Regions from separate parts of the Clostridium neuense genome, predicted to be linked through region 1. Evidence: riboswitches for the same ligand, from Rfam matches in the RefSeq annotation. Region 1 holds a riboswitch; each other region holds the start of a gene.

Region 1 (5,203 bases):
ATGAAAAAAGCATAGCTGTAAAACCAAATGATAGTGTTAAACAGGGTCAAAGTTTAGGAAAAATAGGAGACAGTAATTATAGTAATAAACTAATTACAGATACAAGCTGCGTTTATTTTGAAATCGATCAAAAGCAAAAGGATGGAACATATTTAGCTGTTGACCCAGAAAAAATTTTAAATACAAAGTAAAAATTTGATTTTTAAAAGGTTGTAAATGAATTTACAAAAGTAATTTATGATATTGTAAGCGCATATTTATTAAATAGAAGGGTTAAGGAGGTAGCAACTTTGAAAGATTACATTGAGGAAAGAGTTATGGAAGTTGCAAAGTATATTATCGAATCTAAAGCTACTATAAGGAAAACTGCTAAAGTATTTGGTGTAAGTAAAAGTACTATACACAAGGATATGACAGAGAGATTACCTCAAATAAATCCTCAAATAGCTGAAATGGCTAAGGGCGTACTTGAACTTAATAAAGCAGAGAGACATATAAGAGGTGGCAAAGCTACTAAAATGAAATACAAAGCTATTGAAGGTTAAAAACATTCCTACTATAATAGTATAAAGGAGATACTTTTATGTATTTCCATAATATTGAAATAGTGAAAAATAAACGTAGGAGATGGAGTGAATAGAGGAATGTTTTTTAGTATAGGAAATGATATGGGTATAGATCTAGGTACAGCTACCGTTCTTGTATACTTAAAAGGAAAAGGGATAACTTTAAAAGAACCATCTGTTGTTGCTATAAATCGTAATACAAACGAGGTATTAGCGGTTGGCGAAGAAGCGAGGCAGATGATTGGAAGAACACCCGGAAGTATCGTTGCAATACGTCCATTAAGAGATGGAGTTATTTCTGATTATGATATAACAGAGAAGATGCTTAAGCATTTTATACAAAAAGCTTGTGGAAAAAGAAGAATGTCTGCACCTAAAATTGTTATATGTGTTCCTTGTGAGGCTACTGGCGTAGAAAAGAGAGCAGTAAAGGATGCTGCTGTAAACGCAGGAGCAAAAAAGGTTTGTTTAATAGAGGAACCATTAGCAGCAGCAATAGGTGCTGGACTAGATATCACTAAAGCAAGTGGTAATATGGTAATAGATATAGGTGGTGGTACAACAGATATAGCCGTAATTTCTCTTGGTGGCATGGTAGTTAGAAGTTCAATAAAAGTAGCTGGAGACATGTTTGATGAGGCTATTATAAAGTACATAAGAAAAAAACACAAGTTAATGATTGGTGAAAGAACGGCAGAAGATCTAAAAATAAATATTGGGTCTGCTTACAAGAAGGAAATAGAAGACAATATGGAAATTAGAGGAAGAGATCTTATAACAGGACTTCCTAAAAACGTAGAAGTTTCTTCAGAAGAAATGAGAGAAGCGCTTAAAGAAGCTGTAAATTCAATAGCAGATTGTGCACATTCAGTACTTGAAAAAACTCCACCAGAACTTGCAGCAGATATATCAGACAAGGGAATAACTATGACAGGTGGAGGAGCTCTTTTAAATGGCTTAGATAAGCTTATTGAAGAGGTTACAAGAGTACCTGTATATGTTGCAGAAGATCCTATATCATGTGTAGCTTTAGGTACTGGAAAAGTCCTTGATTATGTAGATAAATTAGATTTAACAGTGGATGACATAACTATAATAGAGCGATAAATAATTTGTGAAACTAAACATAGCCAAAATAGAGAGCAGAATATGCTTTCTATTTTGTTTTTTTATAATCTATATAAAAATACTTCCATGTCAATAGCGTTGGATGGTTATTTTATTATTTGAAGTCGTTTAAAAAGTTAGAGTTGTCTTGATTAATATAAAAAATAAAATGTAATTAATTGTGTTTTGGAATCGAAGTCACATTGTTAAAATTAGCATAAAGATAATAAGAATGAAGTATTGCTTGGGTTATGGTTTTTGACATTTGAAATATTAAATTTAAGCGTATATTTCTATTTGTGAATAATTCATTGCTTTCACATGAATCTACTATTCCTATTATAGATACTTCACCTACATCGGGAAGTGATTTTCCAACGCCTTTTCCTGGATGTATTGCGTAATCACGTATTTGTATTTCACCTATATTTTCAGAATCTCCCAAACAAGCATCTATACCAATAATTGTTGATGCAATATGTTTGCTTTTAATTTCTGATAGTTTCTTATCTAAATTTAAGGCATGTATTGGATCAGAAATTGTTCCATATACATTTAGTGGGAAAAACTTTTCTTTTAGCATTGTACCCACCATAGGACCAAGACAATCTCCAATACATCTGTCTGTTCCAATGCATACAATTATTGTATTATCGTTTATATATTTTTGCAAGAAGTTTGAAATTTTAAAATAAGACATTGGAGCATTATATAAAGTTCTTATTTTGTTCAATAAAATCACCTCCTAATAATCTATATGAGGAATTTTTAATTAATATTATTTTTTATTGTAGATGCAAATAAAAAAATATTATTATGCAAAACTATAGAAAGTTTAAATATTTATGTCGTATATCAGTTTACATTCATGTGCTTAAAAGGGAGAAATAACGAGAAAAAAGTACGTATACTAATATAATTATGAGTATTGGTACATAATAAGAATTGATTTTTTTATATTATCAATGTATACTACTATTTGTCGGTGCGAGAGAGAAGCTTCCGACTGAGAATTAAAGTTTAATAAATTAAATGTGGAGGAATTCCCGAGTGGCCAAAGGGGGCAGACTGTAAATCTGTTAGCTCAGCTTTCGATGGTTCGAATCCATCTTCCTCCACCAAGTATGGGCGCTTAGCTCAGCTGGGAGAGCATCTGCCTTACAAGCAGAGGGTCACAGGTTCGAGCCCTGTAGTGCCCACCATACAAAATTTAATACGCTGGCATAGCTCAATTGGTAGAGCAACTGACTTGTAATCAGTAGGTTGAGGGTTCAATTCCTTCTGCCAGCACCAGATGTGGAGGAATTCCCGAGTGGCCAAAGGGGGCAGACTGTAAATCTGTTAGCTCAGCTTTCGATGGTTCGAATCCATCTTCCTCCACCAATTATTTTGACACATTAGTGTCTTTTATTTTATGTTTAAAAAGTGTATAATATAGTTTGTAGTTACTCTTATCAAGAGAGGTGGAGGGAAATGGCCCGATGAAACCCGGCAACCGATGCATTTGCATTAAGGTGCCAATTCCTGCAGTTTTCTGCGAGATAAGAGAGATTTGAATTTAAAAGTCTCTTCTTATTGAAGAGACTTTAATTTTTTTTAAGGGAGGAATATTAAATGAAGAGATTATTTACGTCTGAATCTGTAACAGAAGGACATCCTGACAAAATATGTGATCAAATTTCAGATGCTGTCTTAGATGCACTTCTTGAAAGAGATAAAAATGCTAGAGTTGCTTGTGAAACTACTGTTACAACTGGAATTGTTAATGTAATGGGAGAAATATCAACTAATTGCTATGTTGATATTCCAAGTGTCGTAAGAAACACTATAAGAGAGATAGGATATACAAGAGCTAAGTATGGATTTGACTGTGATACATGTGCTGTAGTTACATCTATAGATGAGCAATCAAGTGATATTGCTATGGGAGTTAATGAAGCATTAGAAGCTAAAAAAGGTGAAATGGATAAAATAGACGCAATTGGTGCTGGAGATCAAGGAATGATGTTTGGTTTTGCAACAAATGAAACACCAGAATATATGCCAATGCCAATATCACTTGCACATAAACTTGCAAGGAAGCTTTCTGAAGTAAGAAAAGATAAAACTATAGATTATTTAAGACCAGATGGTAAAACGCAGGTTACTATTGAATATGATGATAATAAACCTGTAAGAGTTGATGCTATAGTTGTATCTACACAGCATGGTCCAGATGCAACTCATGAACAAATTGAAAAAGATATTATTGAAAAAGTTATTAAACCAGTAATACCAGAGGAACTTCTTGATAAGGACACTAAATATTATATAAATCCTACAGGAAGATTTGTTATTGGAGGACCTCAAGGTGATTCGGGCCTTACTGGAAGAAAAATAATTGTTGATACTTATGGAGGATACGGCAGACACGGTGGTGGAGCATTTTCTGGAAAAGATCCTACTAAAGTTGATAGATCAGCTGCGTATGCTGCAAGATGGGTTGCTAAAAACCTTGTGGCAGCTGGAGTGGCAGATAAATTAGAAATTGAACTTGCTTATGCAATAGGAGTTGCAAAACCTGTTTCTATAGAAGTTGATACCTTTGGAACAGGAAAGGTTTCAGATGATAAAATAGTTGAAATAGTTCAAAAGGTTTTTGATTTGAGACCTGGAGCAATAATAAGAGATTTAGATCTTAGAAGACCTATATATAAGCAGGTGGCAGCTTATGGGCATTTTGGAAGAACTGACATTGATGTTCCTTGGGAAAAATTAGATAAGGTTGAAGAAATAAAAAAATTATTTTAGAAAATAGTGCGAAAAAGACTAGTATTATATATATTGGTCTTTTTTTGCATAAAATAATAAATTTAAAGCAGCCTGTGTTTTAAAATAAAGTTTGCATGTTTTTTTTATAATGGTAAAATATATAATGAAAAGAGTTATGAGTTAGAAGCTCGTTTGAGTAGTTTTATTATTACATATAATTGAGAAAGTTATGTAAAAACGCTATAATTGTTAGGAGAGATACGATAACTGTATCTTTTTTTTTAACTAAAGTATTTTGTTTATAGTAAGGAGATTTAATATGGAAGAACTTCAGTGCGTGGTTGAATCAATTGTATTTAAAAATGAAGAAAATGGTTATGTGGTTGCAGTAACCGAGGATGAAAATTCTAAAAAAATAACCATAACTGGATGTATACCATATATAATGGAAGGACAATCACTTAAAGTTTCAGGAGAATGGACTGTTCATCCGCAGTTTGGTCAACAATTTAAAGTGGAAAAATGTGATGAAGTTTTACCAAACTCGTTGGTTGGAATTGAAAAGTATCTAGCATCGGGAGTTATTTCTGGAATAGGCCCTGTAACAGCAAAAAAAATAGTTAATAAGTTTGGAGATAAAACACTAGAAATACTTGACAACGATGTATATAGATTAAGAGAAATTGAAGGAATAGGAGATAAAAAAATAGAGCTTATATATGAATCCTATTCACAGCAAAGGGAAATAAGAAACATTATGATTTTTCTTCAGACATATG
Region 2 (5,203 bases), on a different contig from region 1:
ATACAAAATTATTAGGATAAGAACTTTTTTATTTTTTAATTTTAAATTAGGTAACAGCATTTAACATTTCAAAACACTGTTATTTCGCGACGTCCCAATTATAAACATCAATAAATGTTCCGTAATCTTTAGGTTTTCCATTAGTTACCCTTTTGTTTACGGCTGTTAATTGACTTGCTGCATAAACTACAGGGCAAGGTACATCCTCTGCTAAAATCCCCTGCAATTTATTATAATCTTCTTTAACCTTTTCTTCGTTTGCTTCTGACTTAACAGATAAAATTAAGTTGTCTACCTCTTTATTACTATATCCATTATAATTACCTGTAAGTATGAAGAATGGAAGATCATAAGTTGGATTTATAGGAATGATGGTATCTCCCATTATTGTTAAATCAAATTGACCATTCTTTGCCTTAGCTTGAGTAGTAGCAAAATCAAATTTTTGAACTTGCACATTAATACCTATATCCTTAAGATCTGCTGCTATAATATCCGCCGCCTGCTCTCTAGTTGTGTTTCCTGTAGGAACATTAAATATAAGAGTTTTATTTGAATCAAAGCCAGCTTCTTTTAAAAGTGCCTTAGCTTTGCTTACATCATAAGTTACTTGTGGTATATTTTTATTGTAATATGGATTACCTTCTGAGAAGAAACCATCTATAGCTTTTCCTTCACCCTTTAAAAGGTTTTGAACAATTTGCTTTCTATTTATGGCATAAGAAATTGCTTTTCTAACTTTAGCATTAGGTACTGCCTTTTCATTTATAAACAAAAATTGAAGATTATTAGGCTCGCCTGCAAAAGTTTTTACATTATTTAAACTTTTTACTTTACTATAATCATCTACAGGAATAGCACCTATATTCATATCAATTTCACCTTTTTGCAATTCAACTGCTAGATTAGTGCCCTGCATAACTTTAAAATTTAATTGATCCAGCTTTGGAACACCCTTATAATAGTTGTTGTTCGCTTTTAATTGTATGTATTGATCTCTTTCATATTTAACAAATGAAAATGCTCCATCCGTAACAGTTGGATTTTGAATAAAAGGACTCTTAGAAATTTCAGTTGGCTTTATGTTTGAAAGCTCATGCTTAGGCACAGTTCTTAGATTTTTACAAATTGAATCCTCAAACAATATTAATGAAACTGTAGCTTTAGTTGTAAACTGTACTGTATGATTATCAATTTTTTTAGCCCCAGCAAAATCACTTCCTTCAGAAGGTGTAAAGCCTTTATCATCTAGTCCTTCTAATATATTAAAATTTGATGCCGCCATAGATGATATTTTAGAGTTTGTAAGAAGTTTTAATGTAAAAATTACATCATCGGCAGTTACAGGCTTTCCATCTGTCCATTTTGCTTTCTTGTTTAAGTTAACAGTAAATACTTTATTATCATTAGTTTTAACCGAATCAGCTAGCATTGGTTTATATTTCATATCACTATCAAGATCCATAAGTGGCTCAAACAAGATTGAAGCAACAATTCCAGAAGATGTATCTGCTGGATCTATAGGATTAAGATTTCCTGGCGAATTAGTTATTCCAATATTAATTACCCTTTTAGCAGTTTTACTAGTACCTTCCTTACCACATGCTGATAATACTAATAAAGTTGAAATGCAAATTAGTACAATAAAATTTTTCAATATATTTTTCTTTTTCATCAATTTTCCCCCTTGTACATTACTCTTATAGAAATAATATAGTTATACTTTTTGTTTCAAATTTTGTCAATTGCATATAAATCATATTTTTTTGCTATGATTTTTTAAACACTATTTTGAAAGTTTTATCGTAATCCTCTTCACTTTCAATTTTAAACCCAGCCTTTTTCCCTAATTTCTTAAAATACTTTATATCCTGCTCATTATTTTTCTTCATTACAGCATAGGAGGTTTCGATTAATCCATTAGGTGTAGCTATTTCAAGTTCAATAAGAAATATATCTTTTTTGCTATCATCCTCTTTTGGAATAACAGCATCCCACAAAACAAAATTAGAGCCATTTTTTAAAACTCTGTATACTTCATCAAATACTTTTTTATGATCGTCCTTGTCAATAAACATCATTGTAAAAAATGAAGTAGCTGCATCAAAATTTTTATCTTTAAAAGTTAAATTTGAAGCATCCATAACCATCTTTATTGGTCCTTCTGCTGCAGCGTCAAGTTCATCCTGCCTTTTATCTACGGCAATTACTTTTCTTCCATATATTCCTCCAATGACTCCTTCGCCACCTCCACCAATATCTAAAATTTTTTCTCCTTGTATATTATTTTCTAAAGCCAATTTCTGTTTTTTTACAGTATCTATCCTATCTTTTCCACTCAAAATATCACCCCTAAAAATAAAAAAACTGTTTCCTCAAAAAGAAAACAGCTTAATAACAAATTTTATCACCATTTTCTTATCTCCCAAATTGCTTTGCAGGAATTAACACCGTACATCTAATGGTAATGCCGGTTGTCGGGTTTCACAGGGCCAGTCCCTCCACCACTCTTGATAAGATTTTATATAGTATTCTTATATGTTTAGTTAATTATACAATTAATTATATATCATGTCAATTAATATTTGAAAATTCTATTCTTTTGTTGCATTATTAAACCAATCTAAGCTATCCATGTAAAAAAAGCTTAATCCCAATAAGTTAACAGCTGATACAATTAAAGAAATTATAAAATATATTATGCAGCCTAATGTGCTTCCACGAAGTACCATATATAAAATCCCCGGTATAATTCCAAGTATTATATTATAGCCAAAAATTTTAAGTTTGTAACCTTTTGTAAGCTTTGCAGTTAAACTAATAATCTCTAGTATACCAAGGTCAGTATTATCTATCATAACAAAAAATGCAAAAATAAACATGTACGTAAGTATTATGCCAGGTATTATAAATAATATATAACCTACAACTAATATTAATCCTAAAAGAAATGTTAATCCTATTGACTTTAACATAATGTTTTCTTTAAAGCATACAAATATATCTGAGAATATAATTTCATGTTTATCTTGATAATTTCGTGATATACAATATATTCCTATACTTAATGGTATACAAACTCCAAAAGTTACTACTAGGGTAATAATCGCACACAATAAAATCTCACCAGCAGAGTGTTCTGACATTATGGCCGCACTGCCGATTATTAATCCAGAACAAAAGCTCATAAGCAAAAATGCCAAAGCTGGTATAACCATAGCTACAACAAATTTTATTATATTAGCTGCCCCCATAGAAAAAACATTTGAAAGAACTTTAAATACTGATATTCTTTCTTTGTACATAAATTTCCTCCTTGTATATATCGTCACCTTATATATATACTATGTTTTTTCTATATAATTACTATATTTTAAAAAGTTTATTCTATAATATCAATTCCAATCATTTTCATGAGATATTTAGCATTAGTTGTATCTGAACGTCCTTTTTTTAGCTTATAATCAAATTTTATCTTATTTCCCTCATAACTTTCAGAAAAATGATAATTTTTAATTCTCTTTTTATCATCGTATTCAAGACTACATAATTCAAAATCATGCGTTGAAATAAGTCCAAATACCCATTTCTCATTGAGACTTTTAAGTACACTCTTTGCTCCGACTATTCTATCATTTGAGTTGGTTCCACGGAATATTTCATCTATTAAAAAAATCATAGGGCGCTTTGTTTTTATATTTTCTATCATTTTTTTCATTCTAACAAGCTCAACATAGAAAGTGGACATTCCCCTATTTAAATCATCTGTTATTCTCATAGAAGTATATATATCAACAATAGAGCATTTAAGCGTGCTACCGCACACAGGTGCTCCTGCATATGCAAGAACAAGATTTATTCCAATAGTTCTTAAAAAAGTAGTTTTTCCAGACATATTTGAACCAGTAATTATAAATATACTGTCTGTCATATCAACATCATTATATACTCTTGTTTTTTCATCAATTAAAGGATGCCCTATTTCTTCCCCTGAAAATACCAAATTTCCTTCTGAAAGTTCTGGAAAAGTAAGTTTTGAATTCAAATGAAACATAACAGCAAAACTAGCTAGACTTTCAAATTCGCCTATTACATCAAGCCACTGTCTTATGCATTTTCCATACTTAGCTTTCCAATTTTCAAATTCAAAAAGCCTGTGGTACTCCCAAAAAAACACAATACCTAATACTACATATCCAACTATATTGTTTATATACTCAATTTTTTCAACTATAGTTGTAAGCTCTTTAAGAATTGCATTTGCACTTTTTCCGTTGAAGGTAAGTTTTCCTTTAAGTTCCTTTAAATATGGGCTTTTGAATTCTTCATCCTCTATCAATTTCAAAATATTAAAATAAGACTCCAAGTCATTTTTCTTTTTATATATAGGTCCCAACACTGGGGACATCTTTGCATAGCCAATTCCGCTTATAAGAAGATGTATTGTAAAAAATAATCCTATATAGCCATAGTACTTATCTAGCTTATAATAAATAATAAGAATAGAGGCTACTATAGTTATAACAGGAAGTACCCAAGATATTATTTTAGCAATTGGACTAGCAAAAACCTTTTTTGTACTTTCAACATAATCGAATAGCTGCTCTGGATTTTCAACGGTATTTTTATTTATAATCCCTTCGCCTTCAATTCTTTGAGTAAAATCAAGCTTTTCTCCAAGTTCTCTTATAGCTTCTTGTCTTTCCTTTATTTTATTAATATCCTTATTAGGATTTTTTAAAAGTTCTATTAGCTTTTCCCTACCCAAAAAAGTTTTTGTAATATTTATAAGCTGAAAAAGAGACTTTTCCCCCAATATATCAAGGTCAGTAAGATATGGCTTTTCCTCATCAATCTTATCAACTCCGCAGTCTTCAAAAGAAGTCCATGTACCATCAATTCTCTTCAAATACTTTTCATTAACTTCAAGCATATTTTTTATTCTTAAAAGTTCATAAGATATCCTGCTGTGAATACTTAACAAATATACGAACAATATATAAGATATCAATGTGCCCAAAATCATAAATACAGACAGATTTTTATAAGTAAGATATGTAAGACATGCTGCAAGTATAAAAGCTGCAAATCTAAGCAAACTTATTAAGCCATAGCTTTTTTTATTTTTAGCTTCCTCCGCCTTAAAATGATCTATACGCCTTAAAAATTCATCTTTCACTTCCATAAAAACATTATCCTTTCT
Region 3 (5,203 bases), on a different contig from region 1:
AATATCTGGGTTATACCTTTCTTCTATTATTTCCAGTGCCTTATTTATTCCACTTGATATATAGGTTCCTCCAGACTCTACCTTATGGAAAAAGTCATTTTCATTTACTTCATGCCCAACTGTAGAGTGAGATATAAAAGTTATTTCAACACTAACATACTTAAGCCTTATAAATCTAGATAATATAAAAAAGAAGGAACGGGCAAGATATTTTTTTGTAGTATCCATTGAGCCTGAACAATCCATGATACACATTATAGCCGCATTACATTCTTTTTTAGGTTTTTCTTTTATTTTATGATATCTTAAATCTTCCTCTCTAAATGGAAACCTATCATTCCCTTTATCCTCCTTAAGGTCTGCTTCACGTATAGCCCTTTTTCTCCCTTGTTCTCTTTTTAACTTTTCAATTACAGTTTTCTTTTTTGCAAGTCTTGGTCTTATGCCATACTTCTGGTAGCCAGACATCCTCTTAGAACTTTCAGTTATTATTTCAGAATACTTTTTCTTGTCTAGATTAGGTAAATTAAGATCTTCAATCAAATAGTTTATTACATCTTCTATAGTAACTTCTGTTTCGTATATGTCCTCCCCCTCTTCATTGCCTGCTCCTTTTTTCCCTTTACCTGCTTTTACTTTTTCTTTTCCAAGACTATCTCCTCTTTTTTCGCTTCCATCTCCGCTTCCTACTCCTGGCGAATTTTTTCCATATATGAATTCATATTCTTTAAGTCCTCTTATTGGTATTTTAATTTTCTTGTTTGCTCCCTGACCAACAATACTTTCTTCTGATAAAATATCAGCTAAATTTTCCTTTATAGCCTTCTCAACAAGTTCCCTATGCCTTCTTCTATCTCCTATAGTCCTATCATGATCCGTTGGATTAACATTGTAATCTCTAAATATAGCCATACTATCAATCCTTCCACAAGTTGTTGGCTGCATATTTCAAAATTACATCACAGCAATAATCACAATATCCATTTCTCTTCATTTCCTCAACCATTGAATTATATTTTTCATTCTGCTCTTTATCTCTAACTCTGGATTTAGTTATAATTCTTGAAAGTTCCTTTACAGATGCTGTAAGTTTCTTTTCTATTGCTTCCTTAAGAGGCTCATATGCATCATAAGCTATACTGCCGCCATTTCTTACAACATAGAACATGTAAGAGGTTACATCCATTCTAAAGCCTTTTGCAGAGCTTTCCGAGATTCCAATTTGTTCCTCTATGGAACGCATGAATTTTTCGTCTGGATTAAGTTCTTCACCTGTAGATTTATCCTTTATTTTATTTTTATTTACAAAGGCTTCTGCATTATCAAGATAATTATTAAACAAGGTTTCCGCTTGTTCTCTATAGCTTTCTATAAATGCTTTTGTTATCTCTTTTTCAAGTATTTTATTGTATTCTTTTCTTATTATATTTTGAACAAAGCCAAGATATTTCTTTCTCTCCTCCTCTGCTATGTCAAGCTCCTTTACTGATTTTATAATGCTTTCCATTATACTAAGTGGATTGATACAGTCGTATTCAGAACTTGATAGTGCATTGTCTATTGCTTTCACTATAAATCTTGTTGAGATTCCATTCATACCTTCCATTATTCCAGCTTCTTCTCTAAGCTCATTTATATCGACTTTCTTAGTTGTACCATTTTCTACTATATCCTCACCATTGTATATTTTAAGTTTTGTTATGAGATCAACCTTAGAAGAAGGTTTAAGTCTTGAAAGTATTGCAAACATAGCTGCTGTACTCAAGGTGTGAGGAGCTATGTGAGCTTTAAAATTACTCTTTTTAAGAATTTTTTCATAAATTTTTATTTCTTCGCTAAGCTCAAGACAATATGGGACTTCAATCTTTACTATTCTATCGAGTATAGCTTCATTTGTATGATCAGATTTAAACTTATTCCACTCTGCCTCATTTGAGTGAGCTATAATGAGACCATCAAAATATATCATTGCACCTTTTCCTGGTGATGGTATAGATTTTTCCTGAGTTGCAGTTATTATAGTGTGAAGATATTCAACATCGTTCTTAAATACTTCTATAAACTCTACCATACCTCTATTTCCAACATTGAAAGCTCCATTTAGTGAGAATATTCTAGGATCATCCTCTGAATATAAGTCCATTTTGGATATATCAATAGAACCAGTTAAAATTGAAGTATCCTGGTTATTAGGATCTACTGGTGGGACTACTCCAATTCCCTTTCTTGACCTTATTGAAAAACCACTAGTTGTAACGGGGAATCTTTCATACTCACCATTATATTCATGTGTAAGCCTATACTTACATACAGGACACAAGTCACCTTCAATTTCTACACCAAGTTCTCTTTCAAACTCTTTCCTTAAGTGCTTTGGTATAAGATGAAGTGGTTCCTCCCTCATAGGACATCCTTCAAGACTGTAAACAGGTTCCGAAACTTCAAGTGCCTTTTTTATAGCTTCAACTAATGATGACTTTCCTGCTCCAACAGGTCCAACAAGATAAAGTACTTGTCTTGCCTCTTCACCCTTCATGGAGGAAGCATTAAAATAGTTTACAAGCTTCATTATAACCTTATCTATTCCAAAGAAATCATGCTTAAAAAAGTCATATCTTTTTATAGGCTCATTACCATATATTTTTCTTATCCTTGGATTTTCCTCAGGCTTTAGCACCTCGAATCCTCTACTTTTTATAATGTCATATATCCTTTTATGCGCAAGCTTACATACATCTGGATTTTCCTTAACTATATTAAGATATTCAAGAAATGTACCTTCAAATTTAATCTTATTTGAGTTTTCCCTATCATGTTTTATTAGCTCCTTAAAATCCATAAACGCACCTCCCAATCAAAACTTAAAAATTACAAGTCACAAATATAATCTTTATACCAAATATATATTTTAACTTTATCATCTATATTCATAAAGTTTTAAAAAAGTGTGAAATAACAATGCTTCATCACATTAAAAACCTTCTATAAATCTTGGTGTATATTTTAAAATAGTGCTTGCTTTGAGTTCAAGAAGGATAACGATCATATACGGGGCTTGGGATGTAATCCCATTATCCTTCTTTAACTTGTATTAGTCATCTATATATTAGCCCAAGCCTCGTATATGTTTATACTCGCTGGAAAAATGCTCAAGCAATTGAAATATCTAAGTGTTTTATGATTTTTTCACCAAGATTTATTAGAATTTTTTTAAACTGTTCCTTCAGCATTGTTAATTTGCTCCCACGGTGGTTCAAGGAAAAAATTCCTCCGTGCCTACGGAATTTTAGGCATGAATCTTTTAAGTTGCTCAGCGCAGCCGACACTTATAAGTAGTAAGATTTACCTGAGAGAAACGAAAGGTAAATCCTCCTTCACTCTACTCTTTACTCTCTACTCTCTGCTCTTAACCTTTCTAGCTTACTTGTAAGACTTCAAAAATACATTTTAAACTTTTCAGGTACTACCCCTATATTGACATTTGTAACTGTAACTAATATAATAAAATCAAATTTTAATTACAATCTTATCAAGAGAGGCTGAGGGACTGGCCCTTTGAAGCCCAGCAACCAGTACATATATAGGTACATGGTGCTAATTCCAGCAGCTAGGTAACTTTTACCTATGAGCTGATAGATGAGAATAATCCGTGAAGTAGCTGCTCGAGATTTTTCTCGGGCTTTTTTCAATTCACAGTTAATGTGGATTTTCTGTAACAAAGCGGAAGAAAATCATTCTCAACTGTGCACTGTGAATTGTGCATTTTAAACCGAACTAAAGGGGGCTAACAAATGAGTTCAAATATAATAGATTTACTAAACAAAAAAATTCTCGTACTTGATGGCGCTATGGGAACATGTATACAAGGCTATGATCTTAACGAACATGATTTTTGTGGTTCTCTCCACTGTCATGTAAATCAAAAGGGCAATAACGACATTTTAAACCTTACAAATCCAGAAGTAATAAAGGCTATTCATAGCAAATATCTCGAAGCCGGTGCAGATATTATTGAAACCAATACTTTCAATGGAACAAAAATATCTCAGGCAGATTACAACACAGAGGATAAAATATACGAAATTAACTTTAATGGAGCAATGCTTGCAAAAGAGGCAGCTGATTATTTCACAAAAGAAACTCCAGAACAACCACGTTTTGTAGCTGGTTCTATTGGTCCTACAAACAGAACCTTGTCTATGTCACCTGATGTTGAAAATCCTGGTTTTAGAAGTATAAGCTTTGATGATATGTTTTCAGCCTACAGTGAACAAATTGAAGGTCTTGTTGACGGCGGCGTAGACCTACTTCTTATAGAAACAGTATTTGATGGTTTAAATGCAAGAGCTGCTATATTAGCTGCGGAAAGTGTATTTGAGAAAAAATTTATTAAACTTCCTATTATAATATCTGGAACTATAGCAGATAAAAGTGGAAGAATTCTCTCTGGTCAAACTCTTGATGCTTTTGCAGAAAGTATGAAAAATGAAAACGTAATTGCTATAGGTCTTAACTGTTCTTTTGGAGCAAAGGAACTTGTGCCTTTCATAAGACAACTTTCAGAAACTCAAAATAAATATATATCGTTTTATCCAAATGCGGGTCTTCCAAATTCTCTTGGAGAATACGAAGAACTTCCAGAGGAAACGGCTGCTCTTGTTAAAAAGCTTGCATTAGCTGGAAATATCAACATAGTTGGAGGGTGCTGTGGTACTACTCCTGCTCACATAAAAGCTATAAGCAGCGCTGTTAAAGATATACAGCCAAGAAAGGTTCCTAAGTTAGAGCCAGAAACCATTTACTGCGGCCTTGAAACCGTAAAAATAAATAAAGAAAGTAATTTTATAAATGTAGGTGAAAGAACAAATGTAGCTGGTTCAGCCAAGTTTGCAAGACTGATACGTGAGAAAAATTACGAAGAAGCTTTATCCGTTGCAAGACATCAAGTTGAAAATGGTGCACAAATAATAGATGTAAACTTTGACGATGCCCTTTTAGATGCAAAAGTAGAAATGGAGACATTTTTAAGACTTGTTGCCAGTGAACCTGAAATTTCAAAAGTTCCAATAATGATAGATTCATCAAACTTTGAAGTTTTAGAAACTGGTCTTAAATCTATTCAAGGCAAAGCTATTGTAAATTCCATAAGTCTTAAGGTTGGAGAAAAAAGATTTCTAGAGGAAGCAAAAATAATCAAAAATTT
Region 4 (5,203 bases), on a different contig from region 1:
AAGACTCAATCTTGCAGTAGCAATTATGCATAAGCCTAAAATTTTAATAATGGATGAGCCTACAGTAGGGGTAGATCCACAGTCAAGAAATTGTATATTTGAATTTATAAGAAGAATAAATAAAGAGGATGGAACCACGATAATTTATACTTCGCATTATATGGAGGAGGTTGAAACTCTATGTAATAATATATTTATCCTTGATTTAGGAAATGAAGTTGCTTATGGTTCAAAATCAGAAATTAAAGCTATGGCAAGTGTACATGGGACTATAAGACTAAAGGTAAGTGATTTTAATGACCAGTTATTGTTAAGATTAAAGGAGTTAAGTGGTATAAAAGATGTTTTTTTTGAAAACGAAGAAATTAAGATATTTATGGATGAAAGTAAATTTAAAATAGAGGAGCTGCTTTTGCTTTTTTCAAAAGAAAATAAAAAAATAAAAAGTTTTAATCTCGAAGAGGCTTCTTTGGAAGAGGTTTTTTTGGCCATTACAGGTAAAAATTTAAGAGATTAGATGTACGAGGATGAAATATATGTCAATTAAGAGTAATATTATTATAGCCCTTAAGGGAGTAGTTGCAAGTTGGAAACAGATACTATTAGCATATGCTGTTTTTCCTGTTCTGATTGTTAGTTGTCTTGGGTATTTTTATAAAGATATATATAGTCCTAAAACCCAAATTGATAAAATTAATATAACTATAATTGATGAAGATCATAGCAGAGGGTCTGCAGAGTTCAAAGAAATTTTTCAAAATTCGGATATAAATAAGATAGTTAAGATAGTTAAAAATGGAGAAATCACTATTAAAATACCAAAGGGGTATGAAGAAAAAATAACTAAGCTCGGCAGTGTTACGATAACAGTTAGTGGAAAATTTAATGTACTACAAGATGATAAAGATACCATTAACAGTATCATAAGTAGTTATGGAAAAATTATTACTGAAAATAAGATTATTTCAAATAACATGGACTTATTAAGCGCAGAAAATAAGAAGAAAATAAACGCTGCTTTAAATAATATATATTCTCAAAAAATACTTAAAAGCAAATTTGTAAAATCTAAAAAGACTTTAAATTCCTATGAAACCTTAAGTGCTACTCTAATTAGTTATATTATTGTAGCAATAGCTGTAAACATAGCCGCTTCTTATAAGAAAGAGAAAAAAGATGGTATATTTAAAAGGCTTATGGCTATGCCTATGAGGAAAGAAAAATTATTTAATACAACATTAATATGTTATTTTGAGTACAGCATAATTTTTGGAGCTGTATATATATTGACACTTATTGTAACTGGTTTTGCTTTTAGAGGGTGTAATTTTATAAATTTAGCAGTTGTACTTATTTGTCAAAGTTTACTAATAACAAGCTTTTCAGGATTTATTATAGCCTTTTTTAACGATGAATTTTCAATACCTATTCTTACAGCTTTGCTTTTTTTTCAAACATTTTTTGGAGAAACCTTTGTTCCAATTCAGGAGGTTTCTAATGGGCTTTATATAAAAGTATCTAAACTTGCTTTTTTAAATATAGTACCGGATACGTATAAAAAATGCATGCTTTTTAATTCTTTTAGCAGTATAGAAAAAAATTTAGCTTACATGATTATTTTTTCTATAGTTATTTATATTATAGCTCTTTTTAAGATAAAAATTAGATGGGAGACTGCTTAGTATATGAGTTTTATTATGGTTTTACTAGCTAATTGTAAAAGATACTTTAAGAATAATAAAAATATTGTGTTCATGTTTTTTGTGCCAATACTTCTTACAGGCTTTGTGTATTTTACTGGAGATAATAAAAGCGAAACTTCTAATGGTAAAATTGCAGTAATCAATTTAGATAGAGGTGCATATGGCAATAAGCTTATTAAAGAATTAAAAATAGGTAAGACTTATAAAAATAAGATTGAAGCTTTAGAAGACTTAAAAAATAATAAATATACAGCTGTATACGAGCTGCCAGCTGATTTTTCTAAAAGCGCTAATGAAAAATTAAAACCTGTAGTTAATGTTTATAAGCTTCAAGCTGGAAATATTAACAATGAATTTGAAAATAGATTAAAAAATAGTATAAAAGAAATTATGAAGGTTAATGTTTTAGAGGAAAGCAATATTATTAAAGATGAAAGTGAAATAGAAAAGAATATTATACATATTGATTACAAAAAAACCGATAAATCAATAGGAGAGGATAAACTTTTTCCTGTATTAAACATTATGTATCTTATGATTATTAACTCAACCTTGTTTGGTAAAGATTTAATAAGTCTTAAGAAGGAGAAAATATTAGAGAGAGTTTCTTCTACAGCAAATAATGAGTATAGTATATTAGGCAGTATATATCTATCAATGGTAATAGTTCAATCTGCAGCCTCTATAGGCTCCCTTTTTGTAATAAATTTAGTTTTTAAATATGGTTTTCAAAGCTTTGCATTTGAAGTTTTAAATATAATTTTAATAAGTATGATATCTATAGCTACAGCAATAATGGCGTCACGAATGTCTGAACAATTTCAAATGGGAGCACTTATAGTAGTGTTAATAAACCTATTAATGCTTACTATCTATTTTATAGGGATAAGTGAGAAAGGCAAATTCCCTTTAGGTGAAATCCTTATGAAAATTACACCTTTTTATTGGGCTATGGATAGCATTAAAAATTTTAGAATCTTTCCTAATACCATTATTTTAATACTTATTGCACTAGCGTTTTTTACTGCGGGAAGCGTTAAATATTCAGCAATTGCCAAGAGCGAATAAGGATAGATTTGACATAAGTTAAAAAAATGATATACTTAATGAGTATTAAATAAATCTTATCGAGAGTGGCGGAGGGACTGGCCCTGTGAAACCCGACAACCAGCATGTTTAGTGTATGGTGTTAATTCCTGCAAAATAATTTGCAAGATAAGAAAATGTAAATTTGTTAAAAAAACTGCTTTTCTTATTGAATTGCAGTTTTTATTTTTTTATAATGGAGGGATAAATATGGAAAAAAGTAAATTACCAATTAGAACGGTTGTTGCTATAGGTATTGGAGCAGCAGTGTTTATAATATTAGGACGTTTTGGTTCTATCCCATCTGGTATTCCGAATACTAATATAGAAACAACCTATGCATTTTTATCAATTATGTCTGTTATATTTGGACCAATTGCAGGCTTATTTATAGGACTAATAGGACATGTATTAAAAGATTCTATTTTTTATGGACAGATTTGGTTTAGTTGGGAGCTATCTTCAGGAATATTTGGAGCAATAGTAGGAATTGCAGCTAGAAAAATAAATATTGAAGAAGGTTTATTTGGGTTTAAACAAGCAATTATATTTAATGTTATACAAGTTATTGGAAATGCAATTGCATGGTTTTTAGTAGCACCAACTTTAGATATAGTGATGTATGGCGAGCCAGTAAATAAAGTTTTCATTCAAGGAATTGCAGCAGGTGTCGCAAATATGATTACAGTAGGAATAATAGGTACAATACTACTATTTACTTATGCTAAAACTAGGACAAAGACTGGAAGTTTGAATAAAGAAGAGTAAATAAAATTAGTGAAACAGTTAAATAAGTGTCTTTAAATGTGATATTATAATAAAGGCACTTGTTTTTTTTGCACATAACTAGGTAGGTGATATAAGTGAGAAAAAAGGTAATTGAATTCGAGAATTTTGGATTTCAGTATAAAGTTCAGGCGAAGCCAACATTAAAAAATATAAATCTTACTATATATGAAGGAGAAAAAGTTTTAATAGTCGGACCATCTGGATCAGGGAAAAGTACAATAACTAATTGCATTAATGGTCTTTCACCCTTTCATTATAAAGGAAAAATAACTGGAAGCTTAAAAGTAATGGGGCATGAGACGAAAGAGATGAGTATACCAGAAATATCAAAATATTGTGGTACTGTACTTCAAGATCCTGATAGCCAATTTATAGGACTTACTGCTGCAGAGGATATAGCTTTTAAACTTGAAAATGACTGCGTTCCTCAAAAAGAGATGATAGAAAGAGTTTCTAAAGTTTCTAGTATAGTTGATATGAAGGAATTTATAGATTCGTCGCCACAAAAGCTTTCAGGTGGACAAAAGCAGCGAGTTACCCTTGCAGGCGTAATGGTAAATGAAGTTAATATACTTTTATTTGATGAACCACTTGCAAATTTAGATCCGCTGTCAGGTAAAAATGCAGTTAAATTAATAGATGATCTGCAAAAAAAAGAGAATAAAACTATAATTATAATAGAACATAGACTTGAGGATGTTTTAAGTTCAGATGTAGATAGAATAATTGTTATAAATGATGGAGAAGTTGCTGCGGATATGACTCCAGGTGAGCTTTTGTGCTCAAATATTTTACAGGCTTGTGGAATAAGAGAGCCTTTATACATAACAGCTTTAAAGTATGCGGGGTGTGATATTACTGGTGACATGCAGCCTGAGCATATTAATACTATAAAACTTAAAAATTGCAGGGATAAGGTAATCAATTGGTATGAAGGATTACCATATAATAATGAAGAGGAAAATGGCAACACGATTTTGGAACTTAAAAATATTTCTTTTGGATATACTTCTGAAAAGGCAACGCTTAGAGATGTATCATTTAAAATAAAAAAAGGTGAAATGGTGAGTATAGTTGGAAAAAACGGAGCGGGAAAATCAACTATATCTAAAATAATATGTGGACTTCATAAACCTCAGTCGGGAAGTATACTGTTTAATGGAAGAGATATAGCCAAAGATACAATTAAAGAACGTTCTTCGTACATAGGCATGGTTATGCAAAATCCTAATCAAATGATTTCAAAGGTAATGGTGTTTGATGAGGTTGCATTTGCTTTAGCAATAAAGATGGTTCCAAAAGAAGAAATAACAAAAAAAGTCAATGAAGTTTTAAAAATCTGTGGTCTATATGAATTTAGAAAATGGCCCATATCAGCGCTTAGTTTTGGTCAGAAAAAAAGAGTTACAATAGCATCTATATTGGTCATGAATCCTGAACTTATAATTTTGGATGAGCCAACAGCGGGACAAGATTTTAAGCATTATACAGAGATAATGGATTTTTTGGTTGAACTTAATAAAAAGGGTGTTACTATTGTTATGATTACTCATGATATGCATTTAATGCTTGAATATACACAGCATGCTATAGTTTTTTCTAAAGGAAGTAAAATTGCTGATGAT

Evidence for each region. Region 1 has a riboswitch for S-adenosylmethionine ahead of metK (methionine adenosyltransferase). Riboswitches for the same ligand answer to the same signal wherever they lie in the genome.
Region 2: linked by a shared signal. The riboswitch ahead of ACJDT4_RS03525 (class I SAM-dependent methyltransferase) and the one ahead of metK (methionine adenosyltransferase) in region 1 are both predicted to bind S-adenosylmethionine.
Region 3: linked by a shared signal. The riboswitch ahead of metH (methionine synthase) and the one ahead of metK (methionine adenosyltransferase) in region 1 are both predicted to bind S-adenosylmethionine.
Region 4: linked by a shared signal. The riboswitch ahead of ACJDT4_RS18765 (ECF-type riboflavin transporter substrate-binding protein) and the one ahead of metK (methionine adenosyltransferase) in region 1 are both predicted to bind S-adenosylmethionine.

What each region holds. Positions count from the first base shown of each region.
Region 1 is NZ_JBJIAA010000006.1:135,600-140,802, reverse strand. Features, by position in the region: gene ACJDT4_RS08590 (peptidoglycan DD-metalloendopeptidase family protein) at 1-191, shown strand, start outside; gene spoIIID (sporulation transcriptional regulator SpoIIID) at 291-545, shown strand; gene mreB (rod shape-determining protein) at 645-1,673, shown strand; gene yyaC (spore protease YyaC) at 1,849-2,406, opposite strand; tRNA gene ACJDT4_RS08570 (tRNA-Tyr) at 2,710-2,794, shown strand; tRNA gene ACJDT4_RS08565 (tRNA-Val) at 2,800-2,875, shown strand; tRNA gene ACJDT4_RS08560 (tRNA-Thr) at 2,891-2,966, shown strand; tRNA gene ACJDT4_RS08555 (tRNA-Tyr) at 2,972-3,056, shown strand; SAM riboswitch class I at 3,122-3,221, shown strand; gene metK (methionine adenosyltransferase) at 3,288-4,463, shown strand; gene recD2 (SF1B family DNA helicase RecD2) at 4,744-5,203, shown strand, end outside.
Region 2 is NZ_JBJIAA010000002.1:255,238-260,440, forward strand. Features, by position in the region: gene ACJDT4_RS03520 (ABC transporter substrate-binding protein) at 80-1,675, opposite strand; gene ACJDT4_RS03525 (class I SAM-dependent methyltransferase) at 1,770-2,342, opposite strand; SAM riboswitch class I at 2,416-2,520, opposite strand; gene ACJDT4_RS03530 (DUF975 family protein) at 2,595-3,305, opposite strand; gene ACJDT4_RS03535 (MutS family DNA mismatch repair protein) at 3,383-5,185, opposite strand.
Region 3 is NZ_JBJIAA010000003.1:89,088-94,290, reverse strand. Features, by position in the region: gene yhbH (sporulation protein YhbH) at 1-912, opposite strand, end outside; gene ACJDT4_RS04235 (PrkA family serine protein kinase) at 917-2,839, opposite strand; SAM riboswitch class I at 3,524-3,643, shown strand; gene metH (methionine synthase) at 3,792-5,203, shown strand, end outside.
Region 4 is NZ_JBJIAA010000017.1:80,695-85,897, forward strand. Features, by position in the region: gene ACJDT4_RS18750 (ABC transporter ATP-binding protein) at 1-517, shown strand, start outside; gene ACJDT4_RS18755 (ABC transporter permease) at 537-1,682, shown strand; gene ACJDT4_RS18760 (ABC transporter permease) at 1,686-2,771, shown strand; SAM riboswitch class I at 2,825-2,925, shown strand; gene ACJDT4_RS18765 (ECF-type riboflavin transporter substrate-binding protein) at 3,000-3,557, shown strand; gene ACJDT4_RS18770 (ABC transporter ATP-binding protein) at 3,653-5,203, shown strand, end outside.